4 regions of the Pseudomonas sp. TE6283 genome follow, and region 2 is predicted to be linked to each of the others. Evidence: riboswitches for the same ligand, from Rfam matches in the RefSeq annotation. Region 2 holds a riboswitch; each other region holds the start of a gene.
The links. Region 2 has a riboswitch for cobalamin ahead of cobW (cobalamin biosynthesis protein CobW). Riboswitches for the same ligand answer to the same signal wherever they lie in the genome.
Positions count from the first base shown of each region.

Region 1: another riboswitch for cobalamin. It lies ahead of cobO (cob(I)yrinic acid a,c-diamide adenosyltransferase); the one in region 2 lies ahead of cobW (cobalamin biosynthesis protein CobW).
Region 3: another riboswitch for cobalamin. It lies ahead of ACVWZ5_RS00580 (TonB-dependent receptor plug domain-containing protein); the one in region 2 lies ahead of cobW (cobalamin biosynthesis protein CobW).
Region 4: another riboswitch for cobalamin. It lies ahead of ACVWZ5_RS01925 (ABC transporter substrate-binding protein); the one in region 2 lies ahead of cobW (cobalamin biosynthesis protein CobW).

Region 1 covers NZ_JBSSDH010000005.1:47,174-52,442, reverse strand. Annotated here, with positions in the region: gene cobD (threonine-phosphate decarboxylase CobD) at 1-881, opposite strand, end outside; gene cbiB (adenosylcobinamide-phosphate synthase CbiB) at 874-1,782, opposite strand; gene bluB (5,6-dimethylbenzimidazole synthase) at 1,779-2,429, opposite strand; gene ACVWZ5_RS09040 (cobyrinate a,c-diamide synthase) at 2,426-3,721, opposite strand; gene cobO (cob(I)yrinic acid a,c-diamide adenosyltransferase) at 3,718-4,329, opposite strand; cobalamin riboswitch at 4,443-4,661, opposite strand; gene ACVWZ5_RS09030 (hypothetical protein) at 4,813-5,269, shown strand, end outside.
Region 2 covers NZ_JBSSDH010000007.1:165,783-171,051, forward strand. Annotated here, with positions in the region: gene cobN (cobaltochelatase subunit CobN) at 1-2,554, opposite strand, end outside; gene cobW (cobalamin biosynthesis protein CobW) at 2,558-3,625, opposite strand; cobalamin riboswitch at 3,726-3,925, opposite strand; cobalamin riboswitch at 3,987-4,206, shown strand; gene ACVWZ5_RS12345 (CbtB domain-containing protein) at 4,309-4,494, shown strand; gene ACVWZ5_RS12350 (CbtA family protein) at 4,505-5,200, shown strand; gene ACVWZ5_RS12355 (cobalamin biosynthesis protein) at 5,200-5,269, shown strand, end outside.
Region 3 covers NZ_JBSSDH010000001.1:127,351-132,619, forward strand. Annotated here, with positions in the region: gene ACVWZ5_RS00570 (ABC transporter substrate-binding protein) at 1-476, opposite strand, end outside; gene ACVWZ5_RS00575 (hypothetical protein) at 469-1,194, opposite strand; gene ACVWZ5_RS00580 (TonB-dependent receptor plug domain-containing protein) at 1,206-3,161, opposite strand; cobalamin riboswitch at 3,252-3,444, opposite strand; gene ACVWZ5_RS00585 (DUF2946 family protein) at 3,581-3,970, shown strand; gene ACVWZ5_RS00590 (TonB-dependent receptor) at 4,042-5,269, shown strand, end outside.
Region 4 covers NZ_JBSSDH010000001.1:374,177-379,445, forward strand. Annotated here, with positions in the region: gene ACVWZ5_RS01920 (DUF1624 domain-containing protein) at 1-1,057, shown strand, start outside; cobalamin riboswitch at 1,085-1,282, shown strand; gene ACVWZ5_RS01925 (ABC transporter substrate-binding protein) at 1,397-2,410, shown strand; gene ACVWZ5_RS01930 (FecCD family ABC transporter permease) at 2,407-3,423, shown strand; gene ACVWZ5_RS01935 (ABC transporter ATP-binding protein) at 3,420-4,205, shown strand; gene ACVWZ5_RS01940 (hypothetical protein) at 4,276-4,596, opposite strand; gene ACVWZ5_RS01945 (hypothetical protein) at 5,027-5,182, shown strand; gene ACVWZ5_RS01950 (hypothetical protein) at 5,241-5,269, shown strand, end outside.

The sequences.
Region 1 (5,269 bases), on a different contig from region 2:
AGGATGCCGCGGCGGGCGAGAAAGTCATGCAGGTACGCGGCGCGCTCATCACGCACGTACTGGAACAGGTCGCAGCCGCCACTGGGTGGCAGGCCCGCGCCGTCGAGCAACGAGACCAGGCGCTGGCTGGCCTGGGCGCAACGGGCAATCTGCGCCTGGTGCGCCGCGTCGTCGGCGAAACAGGCCTGCCCCAGCACTCGGGTCGGGCCGCTGACGGCCCAGGGCCCGAGTGCCTCGGCCAGACGTCGCAGCACATCCGTCTGGGCGACGACGAAGCCCAACCGCACACCGGCCAGGCCGAAGAACTTGCCGAACGAGCGCAACACGATCAGGCCAGGTTGCCCGGCCTGATCGACCACGCTGTGTTCGGGCGTATTGTCCATGAAGGCTTCGTCCACCAGCAGCCAGCCACCGCGCTCGGCCAGACGCGCATGCCAGGCCAGCAGGCGTTCGCGGGTCACCCGGCGGCCGGTGGGGTTGTTGGGGTTGACCAGTACCAGGACGTCGAGACTGTCGAGCAAGCCCTCGACCTCGGTCTCGTCCAGTTCGACCAGCGTGTGCCCTGCCCGTGCCCAGGCATGCGGATGCTCGGCATAGCACGGCGACAGGACCCCGACCCGCCCGCTCGGGCGCAGGTGCGGCAAGGCCTGGATCGCCGCCTGGGAACCGGCCACCGCCAGCAACGGCTGCGCGCCATAGTACTGCCGCGCCGCCGTCTCCAGGCCGTCTTCGGTCTCCGGCAGGCGGGCCCAGGCCTGCAGCGGAATCGGCGGTATCGGGTAGGACCATGGCGCGATGCCGCTGGACAGGTCGAGCCACTGCTCCCGTGGAATGGCGTACTGTTTCACCGCCCGCAGCAGGCGGCCACCGTGTTCAAGCATTCAGATAGGCTCCCACGCAGATCAACAGCACCCACAACCACACGCCGCGCTGCACCAGGCTCCAGCCGCGCTCGATGGCCTGGGCGTCGGCCATCGGCCCTTCACCCAGGCGCGGTCGTTCATGCAGCTCGCCGTGATACACCGCCGGGCCGCCCAGCTCCACGCCCAGCGCGCCGGCACCCGCGGCCATCACCGGGCCGGCGTTGGGGCTGTCCCACAGCGGCGCCTGGTTGCGCCAGCAGGCCAGGGCCAGGCGGGTCTTGCCCAGCAGCGCATAGGTCAGCGCCACCAGCCTGGCGGGAATATAGTTCAGCCCATCGTCGATGCGCGCCGCGCACCAGCCGAAGCGTTCGAAGCGCTCGTTACGATAGCCCCACATGGCATCCAGGGTATTGCTCAGGCGGTACAGCACCACCCCCGGCGCACCGGCCACGACGAACCAGAAAAGCGCGGCGAACACCGCGTCGCTGCCGTTTTCCAGCACCGACTCGGTGGCCGCCCGGGCTACGGCGGGCTCGTCCAGCTCGCGGGTTTCGCGGCTGACCAGGTAACCGACACGCCGCCGCGCCTCGGCCAGGTCCCCCTGGCGCAATGCCTGGGCCACCGGCAGCACATGCTCGCCCAGGCTGCGCAGGCCCAGGGCGCAGTACAGCGCCAGCACATCCACCAGCCAGCCGATGTACGGCAGCCAGGACAGGATCAGCGCCAGCAGGGTCAGCGGCACCACCGCCAGGAACCACGCGGTGACACCATGGCTGCGCCAGCCGCGCCCACCGGCGTTGAAACGTTGCTCCAGGCGCGAGGCGAAGTTGCCGAAGCCCACCAGCGGATGACGCCGGCGCGGCTCGCCCAGCAGCGCATCCAGGGCCACGCCCGCCACGGTCAGCAACGCCACGCTCATGGACGCTCTCCCCAATGGTTCTCGTACAGCATCTCGCTCAGCGGCCGTTGCTCGGCCCAGTCTTCCAGCACCAGCATCGGCGCCGGATAGAACTCGGTCACCGGCCCCAGGCACAGCACCGCCATGGGTTTTGCGCCCGCGGGCATGCCCAGCAGCTCGGCCAGGGCCTGGGGGTCGAACAGCGACACCCAGCCCATGCCCAGCCCTTCGGCCCGTGCCGCCAGCCACAGGTTCTGGATGGCGCAGGCCAGCGAGGCCAGGTCCATCTCGGGTAGGGTGCGGCGGCCGAAGACATGTGCCTCGCGCTTGTCCATCAACGCGGCCACCAGCACTTCGGCGCAGTCGTTGATGCCTTCGACCTTGAGCTTCATGAATTCATCGGAGCGCTCGCCCAGGGCCTCGGCGGTGCGCACCCGCTCCTGCTCCACCAGCGCCTGGATCCGCTCGCGCAAGACACGCTGGCTGATACGGATGAACCGCCACGGTTGCATCAGGCCCACGCTGGGCGCCTGGTGGGCGGCGGCGAGCAGGCGCCCGAGCAACTCGGGGGCCACCTCGCCCCCGGCGAAATGGCGCATGTCGCGGCGTTCGCCAATGGCCCGGTAGATGGCCTGGCGCTCGGCTTCGCTGTAGGCGTGTCGGCTCATGGTCGCAGCAGCGCCGCCGCCGCGTCGGGGTTGGAGGGAAAATAGAAGTGCACGTAGGAGGCGGTCAGGCGCCCCAGCCGATAGACCGCCTCGTTGCCCCGACCACCGTTGGGGCTCAGGCCGCGGGCGATCGGTGCAAGCTCCGTGCTGGTCAGCGAGTGGTGGTAGGTGTGGCCACGCAGGGTGCCTTCGGGCAGTTCGACCGCCTGCAGGGCCAGGGCCGCCAGACGCTTCTGCATGGTCGCCTCGCCGGGCAGCAGGCCCAGCAGCGTGGCGCGCTCGCCCGCCACGTCGGTCAGTGCGTCGAGCAGGTAGAGCATGCCGCCGCACTCGGCCAACAATGGCTTGCCGGCGGCATGATGGACGCGGATCGCTTCCAGCATCGGCGCGTTGGCGGCCAGCGCCTGGTGATGCAGCTCGGGGTAGCCGCCGGGCAGGTAGAGACTGTCCACCACGGGTAGCTCGTGGTCATGCACCGGCGAGAAGAATTCCAGGTGCGCACCGAGGCCACGCAGCAGGTCAAGATTGGCGCCATAGGTGAAGGCGAAGGCCTCATCGCGGGCCACACCGATGCGCACCCCGCTCAGCGACGCAGTCACATTCACAGGCTCAGGCTCGGCAAAACGGACCGGTGGCGGCAGCGCGGCATCGCAACTGGCGCCCAGGGCTTCGGCGGCGGCATCCAGGCGTGCATCCAGGTCATTCAACTCGCTGGCCTGGACCAGACCAAGGTGACGGCTGGGCAGTTCGATGCCGCGCTCGCGGGACAACCCGCCGTACCAACGCAGGCCTTCGGTCAGACTGCCTTCGAGCAGTTGCGCATGACGCAGGCTGCCGACCCGGTTGGCCAGCACCCCGGCGAACGGCAGGTCGGGCTGGTAGCGCGCCAGGCCTAGAGCCAAGGCACCAAAGGTCTGGGCCATGGCCGTGCCGTCGATCACCGCCAATACCGGCACGCCGAAGTGGCGCGCCAGGTCGGCGCTCGACGGGGTACCATCGAACAGGCCCATCACGCCCTCGATCAGGATCAGGTCGGCCTCGCCCGCCGCGTCCCACAACAGGCGGCGACTTTCCTCGGCGCCGATCATCCACAGGTCGAGCTGGTAGACCGGCGCACCGCTGGCGCGCTCGAGGATCATTGGATCGAGAAAGTCAGGCCCGCACTTGAACACCCGCACCGTGCGCCCGAGGTTGCGGTGCAGACGGGCCAGGGCGGCGGTGACCGTGGTCTTGCCCTGGCCCGAGGCCGGGGCTGCGATCAGCACGGCGGGACACTGGCGCGACTCACTCACAGTTCGACGCCCTTCTGCGCGCGGATACCGGCCTGGAAGGCGTGCTTGAGCATGCCCATCTCGGTGACGGTATCGGCCAGTTCGATCATTTCCGGTTTTGCCGCTCGCCCAGTGACGATCACATGCTGCATCGGCGGACGCGCCTGGATATCCGAAAGCACCTGGTCGAGGTCCAGGTAGCCGTGCTTGAGGGCGATGTCCAGCTCATCGAGCACGACGAACTGGACCGACGGGTCCTGCAGCAACTGCCGCGACACCGCCCAGGCGGCTTCGGCGGCGGCGATGTCGCGCTGGCGGTCCTGGGTTTCCCAGGTGAAGCCCTCGCCCATCACGTGGTAGCGCACCTGCTCGGGGAATCGGCGGAAAAACAGCTCCTCGCCGGTGCTGTTGCGGCCTTTGATGAACTGCACCACGCCGCACTGCATGCCATGGCCCAGGGCGCGGGCAAGCATGCCGAAGGCCGAGCTGCTCTTGCCCTTGCCGTTGCCGGTCAGCACCAGCAGCAGGCCGCATTCGTTGGGGGAGTTGGCGATGCGCTCGTCGATGATCGCCTTCTTGCGCTGCATGCGCGCCAGGTGACGTTCGTCGCGTTCGGTGGATTCGCTCATCAGGGGTCTCCGCAGGCTGTCGCGGCGGCGGCGACAGGTAAAAGGCAGGCAGACGAGGAGCGCGCAGGAGGCATGGCAACAGCCACATCGCACCGCGCATCACCCTCCGTGATGCCGTTTGGCAGTGACAGGCCGGTCTCCGGGCTCATGAGCGGGCGCAGGCCCTGGCCACGCGCCTTCCCGGACATGGACATCCAGTGGCCTTGCGTAGCCGTCGACTCATCTACCGTTGCGGGGGCAGCGCCGGACTCGCGCCTGCTGGCGCCCACCGGCTTCCCAGTTTCACCCTGCCGAACCGCGGTTCGCAGGGCACCTGAAGCACGCCGCGAAGGTTAGAGGGTTGCACCGGGAGCGTCAATCGAGCGTGGGCCGATCTGGCCTGGATCAATGGCCGATTCGCCAGCTTGTGCCACACTCAAAGCAGTGATATCACATAGCCACTATTTCGGCTGACCTCGATCACAATGACAAGGAGAGCGCAGCATGCAAGGCCTGATGATCAACAACCCGCGCCTGGAGTTCCTGCGCCCGGCCCTCGAACGCTGGGTCGACTGCATCGACCGCTTCAACCAGTTGCAGGGCGACAACGAAGCGCCCTACTGGCACGGCACAGCCAGCAACGTCGGCCTGCTCGCCGCTGCCGCCTGGCAGGGTGAATTGGTGGCGCTGGAACGGCACATGAGCAAGAAACAGCGCGACGAGGGCGAGCGCGACGGGCGCTGCGACCTGTCGATCAGCAGCGCCGAGGAGTCGCTGTACCTTCACGCCGGCCAGCGCTGGCCGCGCATCGCTCGCCTCGACCTGACAGCGGCCCTGCAGGAAACCGCCGCCCTGGCCAAGCCGATCGCCTATGGCAGCCAGCTCAAGGCCGGGGCGCTGTTCGTCACACCGTGGAAGGCCGGCCAGCACGCCAGCCCCGAGGAACTGCAGGACCTGGTGG
Region 2 (5,269 bases):
CCAGGCGGCCGCGGCTGGGCGCGCCGCTGGGCCCGGCCGGGACGAAACGCCCGGCCAGGGCCGCCAGCAGGCCATCGATCTCGGCGCCGCCGCAGGCATCGAGGTCGGGCGCGACCTGCTCGACGAGCGTGCGCAGCACCGCGCGCACCGCCTCCCACTGCGCCTCGTCCGGCAGCGCCACGGCGCCCATCAGGGCCTGCTCGATCAATGACAACGCCAACAACTCCAGGCGCTCGCGAGTATCGCCACAGGTTCGCCAGAGGCTGGCGTCGAGTTGCGCCAGCAGGTCCGGGCGCGGCCCTTCCCAGGCCTGCCCCAGATCGCAATCCAGCGGATCGAAGCCCAGCGCCAACGCCTTGGCCAGCTCACGGATCAGGCTGGCGTTACCGCCCCTGCCATCGCCTCGCGCCACCCGCAGCAACGCCAGCAGCGTATCGCTGCGCAAACGCCCCTGCGGCGACTGGCCGAACACGTGCAGGCCGTCGCGGATCTGCGATTCCTTCAGGTCGCACAGGTAGGTGTCAAGCCGCGGCAGCCAGACCGCCGCGTCCTCCATCTGGCCTTCGAGCTGCAGTTCGCGGTCGATATGGTGGGTCTTGACCAGTTCGAGGATGTCACGTTGCAGCTCGCGGGCACGGCGTGGGTCGAGCAACTGCGCCTCGTAGTATTCATCGGCCAGTTGCTCCAGGTGGCGCAGCGGGCCATAGGTCTCGGCACGGGTCAACGGCGGCATCAGGTGGTCGATGATGACCGCCTGGGTGCGGCGCTTGGCCTGGGCGCCCTCGCCCGGGTCGTTGACGATGAACGGGTAGATGTTGGGCAACGGGCCGAGCAAGGCATCCGGCCAGCACTCGGCGGACAGGCCCACGCCCTTGCCCGGCAGCCACTCCAGGTTGCCATGCTTGCCCACATGGATCACCGCGTCGGCGGCATAGCCGTTGCGCAGCCAGAAGTGGAACGCCAGGTAGCCGTGGGGCGGCACCAGGTCCGGGTCGTGGTATACGGCGCTGTGGTCCACCTGGTAGCCCCGCGCCGGCTGGATGCCGACGAAGGTCAGGCCGTAGCGCAGGCCGGCGACCATCATGCGCCCACTGCGGAACATCGGGTCCTGCTCGGGCGGCCCCCAGCGCTCCAGCACGGCGCGCTGGTTGGCCTCGGGCAAGGCGGCAAAGGCGCGCTGGTAGTCGGCCAGGGCCAGGCTCTGGGCGCAGGGGCGCTGGTCGAGATGGTCGAGGTCGTTGGTGACCCCGCCGAGCAACTGGTGAATCAGCTCAGTGCCGCTGTCAGGCAGGCCGGCCACCGGATAACCCTGCGCCTGCAGGGCCTCGAGGATATTGAGCGCCGCGCCCGGCGTGTCCAGGCCGACGCCATTGCCGATGCGCCCGTCGCGGGTCGGGTAGTTGGCCAGCACCAGGGCCACGCGCTTTTCCTGGTTGTCCAGGCGCGCCAGGGTCACCCAGCGCCGTGCCAGTTCGGCGACGAAGTCCATGCGTTCGGGATGGGCCCGGTAGCAGACCACATCGGACTGGCTGCGCTCGCTGCGCCAGGCCAGGTCCTTGAAACTCACCGGCCGGGTGATGATACGCCCGTCCAGTTCCGGCAAGGCGATGTGCATCGCCAGGTCGCGGGCTCCCAGGCCCTGCTCGCTCTGCTCCCAGCCAGGCTGGTTGTCCTGGGCGCAGATCGCCTGCAGCACCGGCACATCGCGGCGCAGCGGACGCAGGTTGGGTTGCTCGGGACTGGACAGGGCGAAGCCTGTGGTGTTGATCACCACCTCGGCCTGCACCTCGTCGAGCCAGGCCTCGACCTGGTCCAGGCAGGCGCGTTCCTTCAGGCTGGCCACGGCAATGGGCAATGGATTCAGCCCGCAGGCCTGCAGGCGCTGGCAGAACACATCGATGAACGCCGTGTTGGCCGCCTGCAGGTGCGAACGGTAGAACAGCAACGGCGCCACCGGATGTTCCGGATTCCACTGGGCGTACCAGTCCTCCAGGCGCGCCGTGGCCTTGGCCGGGTGATAGACCGCCGTGCGCGGCAAGGGCTGCGGCTCATCCCACGGGTAATCACAACCCAGCCATTGGCTGGCCAGGCAGTTGAACAGGTTAACGGCGTTGGTCTTGCCGCCCTGGCGCAGGAAGTGCCAGAGGCGCTCGGCCTGTTCGCCGCGGACCGTGCCCAGGTCGGTAAGCTCAGGATCGGGGCGGTCGTCGCCGGGCACCAGGATCAGCTCGACCCCACGCCCCGCCAGTTCGACCAGTTGCTCGACACCATAGCGCCAGTAGCCGACGCCGCCATGCAGCGACACCAGGATCACCTTGGCATGGCGCAGCACCTGGTCGACATACAGGTCGACCGAGGCATGGTTCTGCACCTGCATCGGGTTGGCCAGGCGCACGCTGGGGAAGTGCGCCGGCAGCTGCTCGGCGGTTTCGGCGAGCAGCGCCAGGTGTGAATCACCGCTGCAGAGGATCACCAGGTCGGCGGGGGTCTGGCCGAGGTCGGCGATGCTGTCGTCCGGCACGAAGCCGCCGGGTTGGGTCCGCAGCAGGTGCATGGATCAGGCGCCCAGGGCCTGGCGCAGGCGCGCTTCCAGCTGTGCGGCGTCCAGCGCCTGGCCAATCAGCACCAGGCGAGTGATGCGTGGTTCATCGCTGCGCCAGGCGCGGTCGAAATGCTTGTCGAAGCGGGTGCCCACACCCTGGATCAGCAGGCGCATCGGCTTGCCTGGAATCGCGGCGAAACCCTTGGCGCGCAGGATGCCGAACTCGGTGACCAACTGGGTCAGGGCGTCGAGCAGCAGGCTCTCGTCGGCCTCGGGCAGATCGATGGAGATCGAGTCGAAGGCGTCGTGGTCATGGTCGTCATGGTCATCGCCGTCGTGATGCGAGTCGTGATGGGTACGGCGACCATCGATATGCGCCTCGGACTCGGCGCCCACGCCCAGCAGCACTTCCAGCGGCAGGCGACCACTGCTGGCCTCGATCACCTTGACCGCCGGCGGCAGCTCCTCGGCCACTTCGGCACGGACCTTGGCCAGGCCCTCGGTGTCGATCAGATCGGCCTTGTTCAGCACCACCAGGTCGGCGCTGGCCAGCTGGTCGGCGAACAATTCATGCAGCGGCGACTCATGGTCGAGATTGGGGTCGAGCTTGCGCTGGGCATCGACCTGCTCCGGGTAGGCGGCAAAGGTGCCGGCAGCCACGGCCGGGCTGTCGACCACGGTGATCACCGCGTCGACGGTGCAGGCGTTGCGGATTTCCGGCCATTGGAAGGCCTGTACCAGCGGTTTGGGCAAGGCCAGGCCGCTGGTCTCGATAAGGATGTGGTCGAGGTCGCCGCGACGGGCCACCAGCTCGCGCATCACCGGGAAGAACTCTTCCTGCACGGTGCAGCACAGGCAACCGTTGGCCAGCTCATAGACGCGGCCGTTGGCCTCTTCCTCGGTGCAGCCGATGCTGCACTGCTTGAGGATCTCGCCGTCGATGCCCAGCTCGCCGAACTCATTGACGATCACCGCGATGCGGCGGCCCTGGGCGTTGTCGAGCATATGGCGCAGCAAGGTGGTCTTGCCCGAGCCGAGGAAGCCGGTAACGATGGTGACGGGAAGCTTGGCCAGTGTTTTCATGTCGCGATGCCCTTGGCAGCAATGGCGCGGGCATGCAGGACGACAGCCACGGCCCTGCCGGCCTGGCGCGTTCGCCACCGGATCACCCCGCCCGGTTGAAAGTCGAAAACGTCACGAGGCAGGTCTCCTGGCTCGCACCGCTGCGGCTCGCCGGCCGGTGGGCCGGCGCCTTCCCGCGCGCCTGCGCAGTGGCTGTGCCGAACCCTTCAGTGCTTACAGTTGCGGGGGCAGCCGCGGCTTGTACCGCGTTCCCGTCTTAGCTCGGGCCAACGCCCGAGAACCTCGCAGCGGCAAGGCTACGCAGTGCCTGCCTGGCGGTCAACCGCCACGGCGATTGACGCGGGCCCGGCCCCGTGATTTGCTAGCGCATTGCGTTCAGGTGCCCCCGACGGGGGTGAAACGGGAAACCGGTGCGTCGCGTGTCCACTCCAGGAGCCGACAAGGCCGGTGCTGCCCCCGCAACGGTAAGCGAGAGAAGCGTCCGGACCACTGTGCCAACAGCAAGGCATGGGAAGGTGACGCGCCACGGAGTCCTGCTCCACCTCGCCAGCCCGGAGACCGGCCTGACACGTGCTCACAGTACACCCCGCGGTGGGCGGGCGTCGTCGTATCACCTGGGCCAATCGTGCCCGGGGTCGTCGCGCATGCCCGTTGCCACAACAAAAGCAGCAGAGGAACGCGTCATGCCCATCACCAGCGCCAAACACAGTATCGCCACCCCCGTCAGCCTCAGCCAGCGACTGATCATCGCGGTCGGCGCCAGCCTGCTGGGCCTGTGCCTGGTGTACTTCGCCGGTTTCTCGCACATCGAGGCAGTGCACAACGCCGCCCACGATACCCGCCACAGCGCCGCCTTCCCCTGCCACTGAGTAAACCCGCATGATTACGCGTCTCGCCCGTACCGCGGGTTTCAGCGGCCTGCTCGCGGCCCTGTTGCTGACCCTGCTGCAGAGCTTCTGGGTCGCCCCACTGATTCTCCAGGCGGAAACCTACGAGTCCGCCGCCCCGGTCGCCGAACACCATGAGCACGGCGACGCCGCCGCGCCCCACGAGCATGAGCACAGCGCCGAAGCCTGGTCGCCGGAAGACGGCTGGCAGCGCGTGCTGTCCACCACCGGTGGCAACCTGGTGGTCGCCGTCGGTTTCGCCCTGATCCTGGTCGCCCTCTACAGCCTGCGTGAACCGAACCGCGTGGCCACCGGCGCGCTGTGGGGCCTGGCCGGCTTCGCCGTGTTCTGCCTGGCGCCGACCCTGGGCCTGCCCCCGGAGCTGCCCGGCACCGCCGCCGCCGACCTTGGCCAGCGCCAGAACTGGTGGATCGGCACCGCTGCGGCCACCGCCGCCGGCCTGGCATTGCTGGTGTTCGCCCGGCACTGGCTGTTCAAGGCGCTGGGTGTCGCCCTGCTGGTGATCCCGCACCTGATCGGCGCGCCACAGCCGGCCGTGCATGAAAGCCTTGCGCCGCAAGCCCTCGAGACCCAGTTCAAGATCGCCTCGTGGCTGACCAACGCCGCGTTCTGGCTGGCCCTGGGCCTGCTCAGCGCCTGGCTGTACCGTCGCTCCAGCCAGGCCTGATGCGCGACCTGCCTGCCCAGCCGGCGTTGTACGCCGGCTTTGGCTGTCGCCGTGGCTGCCCGGTGGAGA
Region 3 (5,269 bases), on a different contig from region 2:
GCCTGCCGGCCCAGCAGCTCGCCGAGGAGGGTCAGGTCACGCCGGACATGGCCGTAGTAATCCAGCGAATGGCCGGCACAGGCCGATTCAAGCAAATAGCTAAAGATCCCGTTGCCGGCCAGCCGTGTTCGCGAGCTGACCCCGTCGCCAAAGGCCGAGGCGAATCCGCCGACCACCAGGTCAGGCCTTTGCGCATACAGCACCTCGCTGGCCGGGTACTCCCTGGCGATCACCGGCACGCCCTGGTAGCGGCCCTGCTTGTAGGCGGCGCCGCTGTCGTCCAGGTAGGCCACGCCGACCATCGATGGCCCGGCGCCGAGGGCGAGCAGCAGGTCGGCCGCATGCTGGTTGAGGGCGACGATACGCGCAGGCGCCGCAGCGGGCCGTTGCCAGTCCTGCCCACAGTTGCGATAGCTGTCGGCCAGGACCGGTGTGCCACAGCACAAGGCCAGCGACAGCAGCCAGGCTTTACGCATCGCACGCTCCTTTGATCAGCAGTCCTTCGGCGATCCTTGCGCCTTGCAGGTGGGTTTCCACCAACTGCTCCACCTCCCGATCGTCACGCACCCGGTACCAGCAGCCGTCCGGGTGCACCGTCAGCACCGGCCCCAGGTTGCAGGGGAACTGGCAACCGGTGCGGGTCAGCAACACCCCGCCCGGGGTCTCGATCAGGTCACGTTCCAGCAGTAGGCGGCGCAGGCGTTTCCACAACGGCAAGGCACCGCGCCGCACACAGCGCGGGCCGGTGCACAGGAACACTTGGCGGGCATGCTCGGGCACACGCGACCAGTCCGGATCGCTGGCCACCGCGTTGACCTGGTCGCACGGCAGGTGGCGGGTGTGCTCGTCGATGCTGGCACAGGCCGCCCGCGCGTCCAGGCCGCGACGGCCCAAGGCCTGGGCCGTGACCCAGACACCGGCCCGACCTTGCGCCAGACGCCCCAGCTCATCGCGCAGCCAGTCGAGGTAGGCGCTGTCCGAGGTGGGTTCCAGGTCCACTACCAGCAAGCGCTCAACACCCTGGTCAAGGGCCTCGCGGATAACCACCCACAGCCCATCGAAGCCCTCCAGGGTGTCGACGATATCCCGACCCGCCTCGCGGCCACGCAGGTCGCGAACCTCGGCGCCAAAGGCTTCGGCCGCAGAGCCACCGCCCAGGCCAGGGCCGACGAACAACACGCGCTGGTAGTCCATGCTCACGCCCCTCAGAAGGTGTAGGTGTACCGCAGTTCGCTGGTGAACGGCCGTCCGAGATTGTCGACGTTGCTCGCCCGGCTGGTGACATAGTCGCGGTCGAACAGGTTCTCCACCAGCAGGCTCAGCCGGTGCTGGCGGGCACCGTCCAGATAGCGGTAGGCATCGGCGTCGACCACCGAGTAATGGCCGTAGTCGACGCCCTTGGAGCTGACCACATCGCGAATGTAGCGAATGGCCCCTCCGGCACCCCACATGCGGTCCGCCGATTCGTAGCCGAGCCGCGAGCGGGCGAAGAAACTCGGCACGTCGTTGATCGTCGCCCCGGTGCGCGACTCGGTGAGGTTACGGGTCATGTCGGCCTGCAGGCTCCATTGGTCGTCGAGCAGGATACGTGCATCGGCCTCGAAACCACGCATCTGCACCTGGCCCTGGCCGTTCACCCACTGGCTGCCGTCCAGGGTGATCAGGTCGGTGATCTTGCGCCGGAACACAGTGACGCTGGCGCTGAATTCGCGCGCCAGCAGCAGGCCGTGGTAGTCCAGGCCAAGCTCGGCGTTGCGGCTCTTCTCGGGCTTGAGGTCGCGATTGCCGATCTCGTCGCCGGGCTCGTTGACGAACAGCTGCTCGGCGTTGGGCAGCTTGTAGGCGCTGCCGTACTGGCCACGCAGTTGCCAGTTGTCGTTCAGGTCGTACAGCGAGGTAAGCATGCCGACGGTGGCGCTGTCGCCGCCGCTCATGGCCTCGTGGCGCACGCCAAGGCTCGGGTGCCAGTTCGGCAAGGCCTTGATCCTGGGCCGCAGCTGGGCATACAGCGCATTGGCCTGGGCCTTGTTGTCGTCGATCACCAGCACATCGTCCTGGCCCTTGAACCACTGGTTGTCGGAACCGAACACCAGCACATGGCCGCCGTCGAGTTCGGCCTTGCCCTCGGCCTGCACGCCCCAGTCGGTGAAGCCCCAGTAGTCGTTGTGGTTGACCACGTTGCGGCTGCCATCGTCACGGTTGTTGATCCGTGTGTAGCGGGTGTCCCAATCGTTGACGTGGCCCTTGATGAAGTAGCTCAGGCGCTCGTCGAGGCGCTGCTCGAAGGTCGCCGTGGCGATCTGCTGCACGCGGTCGTTGGTGGTCTTGTAGTTGTTCACTGGCCGGGCGAAATCAAGGTTGGCGTCGGTGTACTGGTAGAACAGTTCCAGCCGCGCATCGTCGCCGAAGGCCTGGACCGCCTTGCCGCCGAAGGTGGTCACCTCGTAGCCGCGTTTCTTGTCGCTGACGTTGCCGCTGTAGTCGCGGTTGCGAAACGGCTGGTAGCCGTCGGAGACGTTGTGGCTGACATAGGCCAGCAGGCCCAGGTCGCCGAAGCCGTTACTGAAGATCCGCTCGACGCGGGCGTCCTTGCTGCTGCCAGCGAAGCTGTCCAGGCCCAGGTTGACCTCACCCGAAGCCTCGCGGTTCTGCGGGCTGCGGGTGACGATATTGATCACCCCTGCCACCGCCTGGGTACCGAATAACAGGCTCTGGCCGCCTTTGAGCACCTCGATGCGCTCCACCGCGTTGGCCGGCAGGGTGTCCAGGTACAGGCCGCCGTACAGGCGGTTGTTCAGGCGCACGCCGTCGAGCAGGATCAGGGTGTCGTCGTTACGCCCGCCGAGCAGCGAGTAGGTGCCGTAGTCGAACGGGCCATTCTTCGGCGCGACGTAGAAGCCGGGGATGAACATCTGCATCACCCGGGTGATGTCGGCGCCGGGGCCGGCGCGCTCGATCTGCTCACGGCTGACGATCTCGACCTTGCTGCCGTACTGGGCCATGGCGGCGACGGTGGTCGACTCCACCGACGGCGCGGCGACGATCTGCTGGTCGAGGACCAGGGGGGCGTTTTCGGCCAGTGCCAGGGGGCTGGCCAGGCATCCCAGAAGCAGGGTCCGGGCCTTGGGGGAGAAACGTCGTGAGTGAATCACAGCAATCATGCTCTTCTCGAAAGTGACTTTCGCAGAAGCACGCAGGAGCACGGATCGCGCACACGCCAATACCGGCCCATGCCCGCCCACCGCAGGAGTTTGCCTACCACATTCCAGGCCGGTCTCCGGGCTCGCAAGACTAGACGCCCTCACCTTCCCATGGCGCATTGGCCACAGTGGTCTGTTGGAGGCATCACTTGCATACCGTTGCGGGGGCAGCACCGGACTCGTACCGGTTTCCCGTTTCACCCCATGCGCGGCGGCATGGGACACCTGAAATCGGTCGGCATCTGAACACCTGGGGCCCAGAGGCGTCAAGCCAGGCAGGCGAATCGTTTCGAATGCTTTTTATCGCCAGAACGCTCTAGGCAGATGTGTCAAAAGTTGTAGAATCCGCTCGCCCACCCCATTCCCTTCGAGCTTTGCCGATGAAGCTGGCCCGCCACACACGATCGCAAGTCGCCTGGGTGCTGTATTTCAGCATCCTGTTCGGCTCGTTGCTGTGCGCCCTGGGCCATGGACAGATGGCAGGCTTGCGCCTGGCCGGCCTGGATGACGCCGCCTGGTGCGCGGCCGACAGCAGCGGCGTGTTCAAGGGCGACCAGGACATCACCGACCCGGTGCTGCCTGCCGGCGGCGACTGCGTGATCGCCAGCCTGTTCAGCGCCACCCTGCTGGCGGTGTTCTTCGGCCTGCTGGCCCTGCTCGCCGGGGAGTCGAGCAAACCCTTACCCAGACAACCCGCGCCGCCCCTGCCCAAGCAGCGCTGGCCCCTGGTCAATCCGCGCGCCTCCCCCGCTTCGCTTCTCGCGTTCTGACATCGCCACGCCCAAGTACTGCCTGATCGGCAGCGGGCGTGCGCCCACCGATTTCAGCCAGGAAGCCTTGCATGTTCCGCATGACCACTTTGGCGCTGCTCGTAGGCAGCGCAACCTGCGCCTGGGCGCAGGATGACACCCTGACCCTGCCCGCCAGCAACGTCACGGCCACCGCCGACCAACCCAAAGAAGCCACCACGCTCGACCTCGATCGCCCGATCGAAAGCGGCTCGCGACTGAACCTCAGCGCCCGCGAAAACCCCGCCTCGGTCAGCGTCGCCGACCGCAAGACCATGGAACGCATCGGCGCGCGCAACTTCCAGGACGCCGCCAACGCCCTGCCCGGGGTCAACGCCTCGGCACCGCCCGGCTGGGGCGGCTACGTGTCTTACCGTGGTTTCAACGGCGCCCAGGTCAGCCAGTTGTTCAACGGCATCAACCTGCAGTACGGCGCCACGGCGCGCCCGGTTGGCGCATGGATCTACGACCGCGTCGAACTGCTCGGCGGCCCCTCGTCGTTCCTCAACGGCAGTGGCGCGGTCGGCGGCAGCCTGAACATGATCACCAAGCTGGCCAACCGCGACGAGGACAGCTTCGAAGGACGCGTCAGCTACGGCCGCTACGACACGATGGAAACCTCGGTCGGCTTCAACAAGGCGCTCAACAGCGGCGACGGCCCGCGCCACTACGCGCGGCTCGACTACAGCCGCACCAGTACCAATGGCTACATCGACCGCCAGGAGAACGGTGCCGGCAACCTGGCCTTCTCGCTGCTCAGCGACATCAACGAGCAGCTCTCGCACACCCTGGCCATCGAGTACCTGGAAGAGAAGGAAGACAGCCCGTACTGGGGCACGCCGGTGCTGCAGCCGGCGGTCGGCACCCTGCACATCGACAAGCACAATCGCTTCAACAACTACAACGTCGAAGACGGCCGCTACGAGCAGCGCACGCGCTGGCTACGCTCGATCACCGACTACCGCATCGACGACAGCAACCAGCTGCGCAACACCTTCTATCACTACAACGGCCAGCGTGATTATCGCAACCTCGAGGTGTATCGCTACAACGCCGGCAACACCAACATCGCCCGCTCTGGTGGCTACCGCCAGCGCCACGACCAGGAGGTCAACGGCAATCGCACCGAACTGACCCATCAAGGCCAGCTGTTCGATCTGGCCAGCGACTGGGCGTTCGGCGTGGACTACAGCCGCAACCAGCAGACCGCCTATCCGCTGTCCAAAGGTGCCTTCGACATCATCGACCCAAATGGCTTCCAGCCCGACCACTTCCTCGACA
Region 4 (5,269 bases), on a different contig from region 2:
CTTCTTCCTGCACCGTCAGGTCAGCGACCCGATGACCATCGACGCGACCGACCCCAGCCTCTTCATCAGCCGCACCCTGGCGCACCTGTGCGCGCCGGTGTTCGTGCTGCTCACCGGGCTGTCGGCCTGGCTTTACGGCGAAAAGCACCAAGGCCGGGGCGATGCAGCGACGTTCCTGTTCAAGCGCGGCCTGTTCCTGGTGCTGCTGGAGCTCAGCCTGGTCAACTTCGCCTGGACCTTCCAGTTGCCGCCGAGCGTGATCTACCTGCAGGTGATCTGGGCCATCGGCCTGAGCATGATCGCCCTGTCGCTGCTGGTGTGGCTGCCACGCCCGCTGCTGCTGGCCCTCGGCGCGCTGATCGTCGCCGGCCACAACCTGCTCGATGGCCTGCACTTCGCGCCGCACTCGGCGCTGCATGTACCCTGGGCGATCCTGCACGAGCGCAGCTGGCTGGAGCTGCCCGACGGCTTGCGCCTGCGTACCTCCTACCCGGTGCTGCCATGGATCGGCGTGATCGCCCTGGGCTACGGGCTCGGCCCCTGGTTCGGCCGCGGCAGCGATGCCGGCGAGCGCCAGCAGCGCTTGCTGCTGGGCGGCATGATGCTGCTGCTCGGCTTTGTCGTGTTGCGCCTGCTCAATGGCTACGGCGAGGCGCCGTGGACCTTCTACGCCAACGGCGGGCAGACGTTGATGAGCTTCTTCAACATCACCAAATACCCGCCGTCGCTGCTGTTCCTGGCCTTGACCCTGGGCGCTGGCCTGTTGCTGCTGCGCACTTTCGAGCGTGCGGGAGACGCCCGCTGGATCGGCCCGCTGGCAGTGTTCGGCGCCGCGCCGATGTTCTTCTACCTGCTGCACCTATATGTGCTCAAGCTGCTGTATGTGGCCTGCGTGGGGCTGTTCGGCCTGAACCAGGGCAGCTATTTCGGCTTCGACGGCATCGGCGCGGTGTGGCTGGTCGCGGTGCTGCTGGCGATCGCCCTGTACCTGCCGGTGCGCGGCTTCGCCCGGCTCAAGGCGCGGCGGCGCGACATCGCCTGGCTCAAGTACCTGTAAAAGCGTTTTCACCCGATGGCCCGATGGTCTACCATGCCGCCCGCCGGTTTCCACACGGAATCAAAAGGGAATCCCGGGCGCGCCGAGGGCGGGCCAAAGGGAACTGCCCCCGCAACTGTAGGTGCCGAGCCTGCGCCATCGATGCCACTGGGTCTGCCGACCCGGGAAGGCCGGCGCCGGCCAGGACGCACCAGTCAGGAGACCTGCCGGCACGCATTCACCAACCGGCGGGGTGTCCGGGATGGTCATCCGCCCCTGGCCGCGTGCTTGCCGCACGACGCCTGGCGATGCCTGTCCGTGGGCCATTCCGTGCACCACCCGACAGGAGATCGCCCCACCATGCCGCACCGCTTCGCCACCCTGCTCGCCGGCCTGTCACTGGCGGGCCTGGCCCACGCCGACGCCACCCGCTACCCGCTGACCGTCGACAACTGCGGCCTGCCGCAGACCTTCGCCCAGGCCCCGCAGCGCGTGGTGACCATCGGCCAGGCCGGCACCGAGTTGCTCTATGCCCTGGGCCTGGGCGAGCGGCTGGCGGGCACCTCGCTGTGGTTCAACAACGTGCTGCCCGAGTTCAAGGCGCAGAACGACAAGGTCGAGCGCCTGGCCGACAACGAACCGGGCTTCGAGGCAGTGGTCGGCAAGCGCCCGCAGCTGGTGACCGCGCAGTTCGAATGGATGGTCGGCCCCCAGGGCGCGGTCGGCACCCGCGAACAGTTCGCAGAATTGGGCATTCCCACCTACCTGCTGCCCTCGGACTGCGAAGGCAAGGACAACCTGGTGGGCGCCGACGGTACCCGCCTGCAGCCGTTCAGGATCGACACCATCTACAGGAGCGTCAGCCAGCTGGCCGAGATCTTCGACGTGCAGGATCGCGGCGAACGCCTCAATGCCGAGCTCAAGGGCCAGTTGGACCAGGCCCGGCAACGCCTGGCCGGCCAGGACCTGAGCCACACCAGCGCGCTGTTCTGGTTCTCCAGCGCCGACCTCAAGGTCGACCCTTACGTCGCCGGTCGCCAGGGCGTGGCCGACTTCATGCTGCAGACCCTCGGCGTACGCAACGTGGTGGAGTCCCGCGAAGAATGGCCGGCGGTGGGCTGGGAGACCCTGGCCAGGGCCAACCCCACCTGGCTGATCGTCGCGCGCATGGACCGCCGCCGCTACCCCGCCGACGACTACCAGCAAAAGCTCGAGTTCCTGCGCAGCGACCCGGTGACCCGCAACATGGACGCGGTCAAGCAAGGCCGGATCATCGTCCTCGACGCCGACGCCATGCAGGCCGGCATCCGTCTGTTCCGTGGCCTGGAAGTGCTGTCCAGCGCCTTCGCCAGCGGTAAAGCACCACAGCCATGAGCCGCCTGCTGCCCATCGGCGCCTTCGCGCTGCTTGCCCTGTGCCTGGCCATGCTCGCCGGGATCGCCATCGGCGAGACGCGAATCAGCACCGAGGTGGTCTGGCAGGTACTGGCCAACCAGCTGTGGCAGGCCGGCCATGCGCTCGACCCCATCGACGCCGGCATCGTCTGGAACTACCGCCTGCCGCGCACCCTGGTGGCCGCCGCCTGTGGCGCGGGGCTGGCGACCTGCGGGGTGATCCTCCAGGCGCTGCTGCGCAACCCGCTGGCCGAGCCGTACCTGCTGGGCCTGTCGGCAGGCGCCTCGACCGGTGCCGTGGCGGTGGGACTGTTCGGCCTCGGTGGCGCGGTGCTGTCGCTGTCGGCCGGTGCCTTCATCGGCGCACTGGCCGCCTTCGCCCTGGTGCTGGTGCTGTCGCGGGCCAGCGGCAGTCGCCACGACAACGCCCAGGTGATCCTCGCCGGCATCGCCGGCTCGCAACTGTTCAACGCGCTGACGGCCTTCCTCATCACCAAGTCGGCCACCGCCGAACAGGCCCGGGGCATCCTGTTCTGGCTGCTGGGCAACCTCAGCGGCGTGCGCTGGCCAGCGGTGTGGCTGGCGCTGCCGGTAGCCCTGGTCGGGCTGGCAGTGTGCCTGTGGCACCGCCGGGCGCTGGACGCGTTCACCTTCGGTGCCGATTCGGCGGCATCGCTGGGCGTGCCGGTGCGGCGCACGCAACTGCTGCTGATCAGTTGCACGGCGCTGGTGACCGCGGTGATGGTCTCGATCGTCGGCGCCATCGGCTTCGTCGGCCTGGTCATCCCCCACGCCCTGCGCCTGCTGCTCGGCCCCGGGCACAGCCGCCTGCTGCCGGCCAGCGCGCTGGGCGGCGCGTTGTTCCTGATCGTCGCCGACATCCTCTCGCGCACCCTGATCGCCGGCCAGGTGATCCCGGTGGGCGTGGTCACCGCCTTGATCGGCGCGCCAGTGTTCGCGCTGATCCTGGTCAGCCGCCGGGGGCGTCCATGACCGTGATGACCGCCCTCGCCAACGCCCCGCTAGTCTGCGAGGGGCTGGGCCTGCGCCTGGGCGGCCGCGAAGTGCTGCAAGACATCGACCTGAGCGTGATGCCCGGCGAAACCCTCGGTGTGGTCGGCCCCAACGGCTCGGGCAAGTCCACCCTGCTCAAGCTGCTCGCCGGCCTGCGCGAACCCAGCAGTGGCAGCGTGCGTTTGCTGGGCGAGGCGCTTGAGCGCATGCCGCGTCGGCGCGTTGCGCAGAGCCTGGCGCTGGTCGAACAGCAGGCCGACACCCTGGACGCCATCAGCGTCTACGACGCCGTGGCCCTCGGCCGCACGCCGTGGCTGTCGGCCCTGGCGCCGTTCGGCGCGGACGACCGTGCCATCGTCGAGCAGGCCCTGGCCGACGCCGACGCCGGCCACCTGCGTCGGCGCCTGTGGGGCGAGCTGTCCGGCGGCGAACGCCAGCGCGTGCACATCGCCCGGGCCCTGGCCCAGCGGCCGCAGGTACTGCTACTGGACGAGCCGACCAATCATCTTGATATCCAGCATCAACTGAGCCTGCTGCGGCAGGTTCAAGCGCTGTCGGTGACGACCCTGGTGGCCTTGCATGATCTCAACCAGGCGTTGACTTGTGACCGGTTGGCGGTGCTTGACCAAGGACGGTTGGTTGCCTTGGGGATACCGGAGGTGGTGCTGACGCCGGAGCGGATATCGGCGACATTCGGGGTTCAGGCCCACTACCTGATCGATCCGTATGATGGGGCGCGGGTACTGCGGTTTCGCGCCTGAAAGGGCTGGAGCCGCTTCGCGACCCCAGCATCGTTTGTCATAGCGCTGAGCAGAGGTTACAGCCTGCATCTCAGCCCATGTATCCTGCAGGCGGCAACCTCCACGCCTGCAGCTCCAACGGCGTCATGCCCGCCAGCACCTGCACGAAGGTTTCAGTCAGCTCACTGCTGACATTGCCGTGGAATCGGTAGTTGCTCAGCAGGTAGCGCCGGACCGTTTTCGGCCAGTTGTTCGCCAGGTGGGCGGCCTTGATAATGCCTTTGGCATCCTGGTAGTTGGCGGCGGGCTTGACCTGGGTCAGGCGGCGCTCGAAGTGGCTGAAGCTCCAGTCGTCCTCGCGGGCCTCGAATTCATCCAGCAGTTTCACCTTGTACAACGCAAGCTCAGGCATGCGTGATCTCCTTGTGATGGGGGTGGAAGGAGACGGTAGGCGAATACAGCGGGAATGAAAATGAACGCGGTGTTGAGTGTTGTGCAGGAAGGCTGGAAGGATCTGTCAGACTGTGCAGACGCGCGTGCCGGGCGCAGGGCCTGGTCGCCCTTGGCATCGAAGCTGCCCAGCAGCAAGGCCACCGTAGGCGCATCGTCAATGGCCCCGAGGGAACTGCCGCAGGTGGCGCAGAACGCTGGCTAGCCATCTTTGTAGAGGGTCATGGGGGCTACCTTCCCTGGCTGGTGGGATTGCCGCACAATAGCCAACCTGGCACCTGCCAGCGGCGCAAAAGTGTTACGCCGTGTGGCATGCCGGCCTGCGGCGCCTGCGACTCCTGCTACAGTGCGCCCGCGGCCCGTCCGGCCCCTGCAATGTTGGAAACCTGCTGATGGAAAGAATGATCCAGTTCGTGGCCGTGGTGATGGTCTGCACCCTCATCGGCGTCGCCTGCGAACACTACGAAGTCAACCGCTACCTGAAATGGCTGCTGATGGCCCTGCCGGCGATCCTCTGGGTACGCCTGCGCAATCCGCTGCAACGCTGATTCCTCGACCATGGGATTGCAGTACACTCCCAGGCCTTACCGTGCCCAAGGCCCCACCATGCCCCGCCTGCCCCGTCTACTGCTCCC